DNA from 3 places in the Blastococcus goldschmidtiae genome. Region 2 is predicted to be linked to each of the others. Evidence: predicted binding sites of a transcription regulator. Region 2 holds the regulator's gene; each other region holds the start of a gene.
The links. The regulator LexA, encoded in region 2, represses DNA repair genes until DNA is damaged. The targets are predictions, from matches to a motif close to TCGAACANNTGTTCGA.
Positions count from the first base shown of each region.

Region 1: a site for LexA is predicted at 1,847-1,862, ahead of dnaB (replicative DNA helicase). Genes of this name have one in related genera too.
Region 3: a site for LexA is predicted at 1,798-1,813, ahead of RM425_RS16485 (HNH endonuclease signature motif containing protein). Genes of this name have one in related genera too.

Region 1 is NZ_JAVREI010000001.1:166,401-169,673, reverse strand. Features, by position in the region: gene RM425_RS00835 (glycoside hydrolase family 26 protein) at 1-351, shown strand, start outside; gene dnaB (replicative DNA helicase) at 395-1,765, opposite strand; gene RM425_RS00825 (PaaI family thioesterase) at 2,179-2,748, opposite strand; gene RM425_RS00820 (TetR/AcrR family transcriptional regulator) at 2,843-3,273, shown strand, end outside.
Region 2 is NZ_JAVREI010000007.1:13,307-16,579, reverse strand. Features, by position in the region: gene RM425_RS11560 (LysM peptidoglycan-binding domain-containing protein) at 94-672, opposite strand; gene lexA (transcriptional repressor LexA) at 881-1,648, shown strand; gene RM425_RS11550 (hypothetical protein) at 1,723-2,799, opposite strand; gene RM425_RS11545 (phosphatase PAP2 family protein) at 2,771-3,273, opposite strand, start outside.
Region 3 is NZ_JAVREI010000013.1:95,919-99,191, forward strand. Features, by position in the region: gene RM425_RS16470 (dioxygenase family protein) at 1-53, shown strand, start outside; gene RM425_RS16475 (hypothetical protein) at 137-1,024, shown strand; gene RM425_RS16480 (class F sortase) at 1,002-1,670, shown strand; gene RM425_RS16485 (HNH endonuclease signature motif containing protein) at 1,817-3,273, shown strand, end outside.

The sequences.
Region 1 (3,273 bases), on a different contig from region 2:
CTGCCGGACTTCTACGGCCGCTACGCCGGCGAGCAAGGCAAGCCACTGGCCATCCCCGAGACCGCAGCGCTGTACGCGCCCGGCGCCGGCGGCGCCGATGAGCTCACCATCAAACGCGCGTGGTGGCGTCAGATCCACGACCCCGAGCTCAGCCGGCGCCTACCGCGACTGGCGATGATCAACTGGTTCGAGTGGCGGAAGGACGAGTCGGAGATCGGGGGCTCGGTCGACTGGACGGCGGCCACGAACCCGTCCGTGGCCCGCGCCTACCGCTCGGAGCTGCCCGACTGGGCCCGCTGGGCCGCCAGCGTGCCGGGCTGCGCGAGCACGTCCGACGAGGCGGGCGCCTGACGGCATCCCGTTCCGACCTGCCACGGCGGCCCGGCGCCGCGGGCTAGTTGGCCATGTCCACGAAGCGGCTGTAGTGGCCCTGGAAGGCGACGGTGACGTTCGCGGTCGGGCCGTTGCGGTGCTTGACCAGCATGATGTCGGCCTCGCCGGCCCGCGGGGACTCCTTCTCGTACATGTCCTCGCGGTGGATCATCATGACCATGTCGGCGTCCTGCTCGATCGAGCCGGACTCGCGGAGGTCCGACAGCATCGGCTTCTTGTCCTGACGCTGCTCCGAGCCACGGTTGAGCTGCGACATCGCGATGACGGGGACCTCGAGCTCCTTGGCCAGCAGCTTCAGGGCACGGGAGAACTCCGAGACCTCCTGCTGGCGGCTCTCCACCTTCTTGCCCGAGGTCATCAGCTGCAGGTAGTCGATGACGATGAGCTTGAGGTCGTTGCGCTGCTTGAGCCGACGGGCCTTGGCCCGGATCTCCATCATCGTCATGTTCGGTGAGTCGTCGATGTAGAGCGGCGCATCGGCGATCTCACCCATCCGGCGGGCCAGCTTCGACCAGTCCTCGTCGCTGAGCGAACCGGCGCGCATGTGGTGCAGCGGCACCTTCGCCTCGGCCGACAGCAGACGCATGGTGATCTCGTGCTTGCTCATCTCGAGCGAGAAGATGGCGGCGGGCATGTGGTGCTTGACCGATGCCGACCGCGCGATGTCCAGCCCCAGCGTCGACTTGCCCACACCGGGGCGGGCGGCGATGACGATCATCTGGCCGGACTGCAGGCCGTTGGTCAGCTCGTCGAGGTCGCGGATGCCGGTCGGCACGCCCCGGCTCACCCCGCCCCGGGAGGCGATGGCGTCGAGCTCGTCCATCGTGGGCTGCAGGACGTCGGCGAGACGGGAGTAGTCCTCGCTCATCCGCTTCTCGGTGACGTCGTAGATCTCCTGCTGCGCGCGGTCGACGATGTCGTCGACGTCGCCGCGCCCACCGGCCGCGCCGTAGCCGAGCTGGACCACGCGCGTGCCTGCCTCGACCAGCCGCCGCAGCACGGCCTGCTCGGCGACGATGGCGGCGTAGTAGCCGGCGTTGGCGGCCGTCGGCGTCGACTGGATCAGCGTGTGCAGGTAGACCGCGCCGCCCATCTTCGACAGCTGGTCGGTCCGGTTGAGCTCCGCGGCGACGGTGATGGCGTCGGCCGGCTCGCCTCGGCCGTACAGGTCCAGGACGACGTCGAAGATGATCTGGTGCGCCGGGCGGTAGAAGTCGGCGCCGTGCAGCACCTCGACGACGTCGGCGATGGCGTCCTTGCTGAGCAGCATGCCGCCGAGCACCGACTGCTCGGCCTGCACGTCCTGCGGGGGCTGCCGGTCGTACTCCGGCGCCGACGCCATCGGCCGGCTGTACTCGTCGGCCACCGCCACGGGGATACCTCCATCTCCTTGCGGGCGCGCCCGCGAGCCACTCACCGTGGGGAAGCCGGGAGTTCGGCGGGCGCCGCCGTACCGAACGCGTGTTCGGATGATTGCTACCGCCGGGCACTGACAGTTCGTGCCCGGCGGCAGCTGGGAGGGACGTTAGGAACCCGGAGCGGCGCCGTCCAACACCTCGATCTGCACAACATGTGGACAAGTCGGTGGACGGAGGCGTGTCGACATGTGGAGACCGTCGGGGATATCGACAGGCCACGTGCCCGACCGGAGCCGGTCACCTGCGGGTACGCCGTCCCCCGGCTGTGGACAGGAAATTCCCGAAAGTTTTTCTCGCGACGTGGCGCTCGTGGTGCTGGCGGGACCGACGGGTTCCTGCCGCGCCTCCTGGACGCGTGACGGCGCGCTCAGGAGCCGGCCCGACCGACGGCGTCCCCGAGGGGCGTGAGCAGGATGCTGCTGCTGCCGGTCGCGACCAGGTCGCCTGCCGCCGTCCGCGCGGACGCTTCGGCGAAGCAGACCCGCCGCCCGGACTTGGTCACCCAGCCGCGCACGTGCAGCTCGTCACCGGCGCGCACGGTGCGCAGATAGCTGACCTTGATCTCCACGGTGGTGAATGCGACACCGGCCGGCAACGTCGAGTGGACCGCCGAGGCGGTGGCCGCGTCCAGCAACGTGCACAGCAGCCCCCCGTGGATCACGCCGACCGGGTTGGTGAAGGACTCGTCGGCCACGCACCGGAACGCGACATCGCCGTCGGCCACCACGTCCGGCGTCAGGCCGGTCAAGCGGGCGATCGGGGACGACGGCAGGCGTCCGGCGTGCATGGCCCGCAGGTAGTCCGCACCTGGCATGGTCAGCCCGACGGCCGCTGTGGGGGCGGGGTCGTGCCAGGACACCGTGCGTGCGCGGGTCCTGCCCCAGCCGGCCTGGCCGGTGTGGTCCTGCGCGGCTGCGGGAACCGGGAACTCGTTCATCCGGGATGCACCTCTCTGGTCGGCGACTGCCGTCCCGCGTTTCGGGACGTCGTTACGTTACGACGCGAGGGGGTGGCCCCGGTAGCCTCTCCGGGTGCCACGGCCGAAGTTGCGGACACCGGAGCTCCGAGACCGCCTGCTGACCGAGGCCCTCGACCTGCTGGCCGGAGAAGGCGCCGCCGGGTTCACCGCGCGCCGTCTCGCCTCCCGCGCCCGGACATCGACTCCGGCGGTCTACGAACTCTTCGGGGACAAGGCGGGGCTGATCCGCGAGGTGTTCTTCCTGGGGTGGCGGCTGCTGGCCGACCGGCTTGCCCGCGTCGAGCCGTCGGCCGACCCCCGCGCCGATCTGACGCGGGTCGCCCGGCTCTATCGGGAGTTCATGCTGGAGAACCCCCGGCTGGCCGAGGTCATGCTCGCCCGGCCGTTCGCCGACTTCGACCCCGCGGCCGAGGAGGCCGAGGCGGGTGCTGCCGTACGGGAGCTGATCGTCGGGCACGTCCGGCGCTGCGTGCACGCAGGCCT
Region 2 (3,273 bases):
AGGCGCCCGGGCTGATCATTGACGAACTCGTCGCCCCAGGTTGGAGAGGTGTTGCCCTGTCGCGCAGCCGTCCGATGCGCGTGGCCCCCCCGGTCACGGCAGGACGAGGAGCTGACCGGGGACCAGGGTGGCGTCGGGAAGCCCATTGAGGGCCCGGATCTCGGCGATGACGGCACGGAGGTCGTCCCCCTCGTCCGCGACCGCGCCGGCGATGGACCAGAGCGTGTCGCCCTGCTGCACGACGACACTGCTCTCCCCGGCCAGACGCAGCCCGCCGTCCTGGCCCCCGGCGACGACCGAGCCCACCCAGGACCCGAGGGCGACCCCGACCGCCAGGCCGAGCACCACGCCCAGCCGCCGCGCGCGCCGGGTCAGCCGGAGCGCGGGCGCCACCCGCGGGTCGCCGCCGGCGCGGTACGGCGCCGGTCGTCGCGGCGTCGTCGAGCCCGCCGGATGCGGCCTGCGCACCCGTGCCGCAGCCGGGTGCCCGCGGTGGGCCGCAGCACCGACCGCTGAACGCCCGGCACCCCGGGCCAGGGGAGCCGGGTCGTGCAGCAGGTCCGGCACCGCGCGCAACCGCCCCTGTCGTCCGGCTCCACCCGCCAGCGGCGGGCGCCACGGCGCCTGCACCGCCTCGTCGAACTCCACCACGGCCTGCGCCACACTTCCCACGACCACTCCTCCCGACCCGCACGTCCACCACGGTCTTCGAACGGCTGTTCGAATCGAACGTCTGTGCGATGTCTACCGGACGCCACCGACAGAAGCGACCCGACACGACGGCCGTCTTCGAACACCTGTTTGAAAGCAGGCGTGATCGGCGCTACGGTTCCTGGGACGCGACCAGCACGGCTGCACCGGCAGCCCGCGAGGAGGAGACGTGGCGGAGACCAGCGGGACGTCGGGCGGCCGACGGACGCGCAGCACGGCGTCGGGACCGGACACGGAGAACGGCAGCGCGTCGGTGCGCTCCTTCCCCGACCGCGGCGCCGACGGCGACGGGCTGACCCAGCGCCAGCGCCGGGTGTTGGAGGTCATCCGGGACTCCATCGACCGGCGCGGTTACCCGCCCTCGGTGCGCGAGATCGGCGAGGCCGTCGGCCTCTCCTCGGCCTCCTCGGTGGCCCACCAGCTCTCGGTCCTGCAGAAGAAGGGCTGGCTGCGTCGGGACCCCAACCGCCCGCGCGCCCTCGACGTCCGGCTGCCGGGCGACACCTCGCGTCCGGTGGCGCCGCTCGCCGAGCCGGTGGCCGGCACCGACGAGCCGCTCGCCGCCCCGACGTACGTGCCCCTGGTCGGCCGGATCGCCGCCGGCGGTCCCGTCCTCGCCGAGCAGGCGGTGGAGGACGTCTTCCCGCTGCCCCGCGAGCTGGTCGGCGAGGGCACCCTGTTCATGCTCAAGGTCGTCGGCGACTCGATGGTCGAGGCCGCCATCTGCGACGGCGACTGGGTGGTCGTGCGCCAGCAACCCACGGCGGAGAACGGCGAGATCGTCGCCGCGATGATCGACGGCGAGGCGACGGTCAAGACCTACAAGCGGCGCGACGGGCACGTCTGGTTGCTGCCGCACAACCCGGCCTACGAGCCGATCCCCGGCGACGACGCGACGGTCCTGGGCCGCGTCGTCTCGGTGTTGCGCAGGGTCTGACCCCAGGCCCCGTCCGGGTCACCGGCCGCACCAGCGGGCGGTCGCCCGGGCGGGGTGCCGGCAGGCGCGGCGACTCAGGACCGCGGGCGACGGCGCAGCTTGGGGACCAGCCACACCACGAGGGTCGCCACGGCGGCCGCGATCAGCGCAGAGGTGACCGGCGACCTGCCCGAGCTGGTGAGCTCGGTCAGGCTGGGCACCGGGCCGTCGGCCGGCGCCGCGGCGGACGCCGGCGTGACCGCGGAGATCGGCACCACGACCACCTCGCTGGGCACGCCTTCGCTGGCGATGACCAGCTGCGCGTCGTCCCCGGTGAAGCTGATCGCCTCGCCCTGGGGTGACTCGGGCAGCGGAACCCGTACCGGGGTCCCGGCCAGGGCACCCACGACGTCCGAGCCCGACAGCGGCCACACGTAGGCATCGGTATAGGTGCGCAACGCCAGTGCGTGCCCGTCGCCCGCCACCGCTCCCCCGGTGACGAGCAGTTGCCCGGCGCGTCCCACCGGGCCGCCAGGGGTCCCCGTGAGCGTCATGTTGACCGTCGCCACCCGCTCCATCGGAACGGCCGCCTCGGCCGACAGCGGGCCAGTGGGCCGGTACACACCGCTGGACCCCAGCACGTCCTTGGTGACCAGGTACGGGGTGCCGTCGGGCGCGAGCAGCAGCGCCTCGGAGTCGTGGGCGCCGTCGGGGTAGCTGAGCCGGTGCACGGCCGCGGACCCGTCCGGCCGCAGCGCCAGCAGGGCGACGGTCGAGCGCACGGAGTTGTTGTCCCCGGCGTCGGCCAGCCAGAGGGTCCCGTCGGCGCCCAGGGCGAGATCCTCGGGGTCGTAGGGGTCGACGGCGGCGGTCCGCGTCTCGAGCACCTGGCACCCGGCGTCGAGCACCGAGACGCTGAGCGCGTCCCCGCCGTCGTTCATGACGAGCATGCGCTCGCCGAGGTCGACCAGCCCGGAGATCTCCGCCAGCGCGGGATCCGTGATCTGGCACCGGACGGCCGGTGCAGGAGCGTCCGGCTCCTGGGCGACGGCGACGGTCGCCCCCACGACGGGCAGCGAGAAGCCGAGGAGGACCGCCACCACGAGCCCTACGGCGCGGGTGGCACGCCGTCCTCCGAAGCCGCTACGCGGTCTGCCGGCCTGGTCGGGCACGAACCCAGCGTGACAGAACGATCGCGTCCAGTGCATGAACCACGCCCAGCAGCAGCACGCCCACGGCGGCACCGACGACCGCGTCGGTCACCCAGTGGAAGTCCAGCGACACCATCGAGACGCCGGTGGCGACCGGTCCGACGACGCTCAGCCACCAGAACGCGCGCTGCACCCGGACAGGCATCTCGTACTCGACGGCCAGCCAGCGGGCGACTCCCCACATGATGACGGCGTTGGCCACGTGCCCCGAGGGGAACGACGCGCCGTCGACGTGGAAGAAGAGCTCGTCGGGGTGCCCGGGCGCGGTCCGACCGGTACCGAACTTGACCGCGTAGACGCCGACGGTGAGCGTGCCCAGCGCGAGCAGGACCCGCAGCAGCGGCATCCCCGTGCGATGCCGCCAGGCCAGGTAGCCGACGAGCACGGCCAGGACGATGAGGATCGTGCCTCGACCGCCGAGCTGGGTGATCGCCC
Region 3 (3,273 bases), on a different contig from region 2:
TTCCGTTTCGGTCTGTCTTCGGTCAGTTACGACGCACGCGGGGTAACAGGTAAGCCGGAGGGTCGGACTGGCGTGCAGGTGTGGCCCTTCGGACAGTGAGTGCGCTCACCCACCTGTTCGTAACCGGGAGTCACACTTGTCTCAGCGCCGTCCCTCCTCGCCGCACGGCCGCCGTGCCCTGGTCGCCTCCGGCGTGACCGCCGCACTGGTCCTGGTCCCGGTAGGCATGGCCCGGGCCGCGCCGGAGACCCCGGACAATCCGGTGACCGAGGCCTTCGACGACGCGACGGCCGAGACCCCCGTCGTCAGCGACCTCCCGCTGGACCCGGGGACCGAGGAGCCCGAGGTCACGGACCCCGAGGGCACGGATCCCGAGGGCACGGAGTCCGAGGGCACGGAGTCCGAGGGCACGGAGTCCGAGGGCACGGAGTCCGAGGGTGACGGAACCCTGCCGCCGTTCGAGGTGCCTGCGGAACTGCAGGCGCTGTTCGCGCAGGCGGGCTTCTCGGAGGAGTGCATCGAGGGCGTGTCCGCCGGGCTCGAGCAGTTCGGGGCAGGACTGGCGGCGCTGCTCGACCTCGAGGAGTACGCGGCCGAGCTCGAGGCCTTCCTGACGGAGCTGAGCGAAGCGGATCCGGCTGCGCTGCCGGTGCTCATCGAAGACCTGCTGACCGGCTTCGTCCCCAGCGAGGGGGAGGCGGGCCCGTCCGAGGACATCATCGGTGGCCTCGAGCTCGTGCTGGCCTCGCTCGAGACGTGCGTTCCCACGCTGCCGTCCGGTGAGGAGCCGGAGCCGGAGATGTCGCCGGTCGCCCACCCCACGCCCGAGCAGCCCGCGCCGCACGCTCCTCAGCCGGTGGCCCAGCCCGTCGCCTACCTGGGCTACGCGCCCACGGGTGCCGACGCGCCCCGGGCCGACGACACCTCGGTGCCGCTGACCGCCCTGGGTGGCGGGCTGGTGCTCGTGGCCGCCGGTGCGGCTGGATACGGGATGCGGGGCCGTGCGGTACGTACGCGGGATTGATCTCCGCGCCGCCGGCGCCTTCTTGATGGTGCTGGCGGCCGGACTGGCACTGCTGCTCGTCGTCTCCGGGCGGCCGGATGCGGACACCGCTCCGCGACCGGCCCCCGGGGCCTCGGCGCCGCTCGCCGGTGAGACGCCGGCCCTGGCCGGCGAGATGGTCGCCACCGGCGCGATCCAGCCGGCCTCGCTGAGCATCCCGGCGATCGACGTGGACACGGTCGTGGAGACCCGCGGCACCGTGCAGTACGAGAACCCTTTCACCGGCGCCCTGGTCGACGGCTACGGGGTTCCCGAGTCGATGCGCACCACGTCGTGGTGGTCCGATGGTCCCTTGCCCGGTTCGGGGCAGATGGCGGTCATCCTGGGCCACCAGCAGGCCGCCGGCGGCGCGGTCTTCGACCGGCTGCACACCCTGCGCCCCGGGGATGAGATCAACCTGCGGGACGCGAACGGTGCCGTGCTGCGTCTGCAGGTGCTGGGGGAGCCGGTCACCGGGCTGGACAAGGCGACCTCCGCCCTGGCCGAGACGCTCAACGGCCACCCGCCGGAGGCCGACGTCGCGCTGGTGACCTGCGGGGGCGAGTTCGTCGAGGCCGCCGGCACCAGCACCGACAACACGGTGGTGTTCGCGACCGTCGTCCGCTGAGGCGCTGAGGCGCTGAGGCCCTGGGGCCCTGGGGCCCTGGGGCCGTGAATGACCGAGGCATGGAGGTAGCCCTCGCCCTGAAGGCATCGAGATCGCCTGGCCCTGGAGCCGCCGAAACTGTCGTACCTCGAACGTATGTTCGGTCCATGTCGGCGACCGTGGTGCAGCGCTCCGTGGTGGAGGGCGTCCTGGTCGGCTGGCTGATGCAGCGTCCGCCGTCGGTGCAGCGGCTGCCGGTCGAGCTGCTCTCGGCCGAGCAGGTGGCCGTGGAGCTGCAGCGGGTGCAGGCCCGCAAGGCGATGGACGCCGCCTACGCGGCTGAACTGGTCATGGCGCTGGCCGCCGCCCGGCCCGACACCGATGATCCCCCGCCGGGGCATCCCGGTGCGCGGCGGCGCGGTGGCGGGTCGCCGGTGCCGGGCACCTCGGAGTTCTTCCCCGACGAGCTGGGGATGGTGCTGAACTGCTCCCGGTCGTTCGCCTCCCGGACGGCCGCGCAGGCCTATCAGCTGGTGGAGCGCATGCCCGCGGTGCACGCCGAGTGCACGGCCGGCCGGCTGGACCGGTACCGCGCCGGGGTGTTCGCCGACGTCCTCACCACGGCCTCGGACGAGGTCCTCGCGGCCGTGGTGCCCGCGGTGCTGCCCCTGGCCGCGGGCCTGTCGCCGGGAAAGCTGCGCAACCGGCTGGTCGCTGCGGCGGAGGCGGCGGATGAGGAGTTCGCCGAGCAGCGCCGCATCGACGCCGAGCAGCGCGCCGCGGTGCGGCTGTACCCGCCGACCGACGGCATGTCGGCGCTGGCCAGTGAGTTGCCCGCGCCGGTGGCGGCGGCGATGTGGTCCACGATCGATCAGGCCGCGCAGCTGGCCGCCACCGGCGGGGACGACCGGCCGATCGGCGTGCTGCGCGCCGAGGCGCACGCCGCGCTGGTGCTGCGCTCCTGGAACACCTCCCGCCCGGCGATGACCGGCCACCTCACGATCACCGCACCGCTGTCGGCCCTGCGCCGCCCGGACTGCCCGGACTGCCCGGGCACACCGGACCAGGGGCATGCGGTGGGCAGCGCCTGGAGCCGAGGGGCGGAACGGGCCCGTGGTCAGGCGGTGGATCGAGCGGCGGCAGGCGAGGCGACGCCGGCCGTGGACGGCACCCCGATCACCGCCGCCCACCTGCGCGAACTGCTCACCCAGCTCAGCGCACTCGGCGTGCAGGCGCCACCCGGCGGCAGCCTGACGGTGGCCGTCACCGACGACGACGGCGCACTGCTGGCCACCGCCACCGCAACTGAACTCGCCCGGCTGGCGGCCCGCGGCTGCCGGATGCACGGGCGGGACGTCGCCTGCGAGTGTCCGGTGCTGGGGCCGCCGCCCGAAGCGACCGGCTACGTACACACCCCCGCGCAGGAACGGTTCATCCGCATGCGCGACCGCACCTGCCGTCACCCCGGCTGCGGGCAACCCGCCGGACGCACCGACGCCGACCACGTCCTCCCCTACGACTGCGGCGGCCGCACCAGCTGCCAGAACCTCTGCTGCCTGTGCCGCACCCACCACCGGCTCAAGACCTTCGCCCGCGGCTGGCGCTTCCAGATGCGCCCCGACGG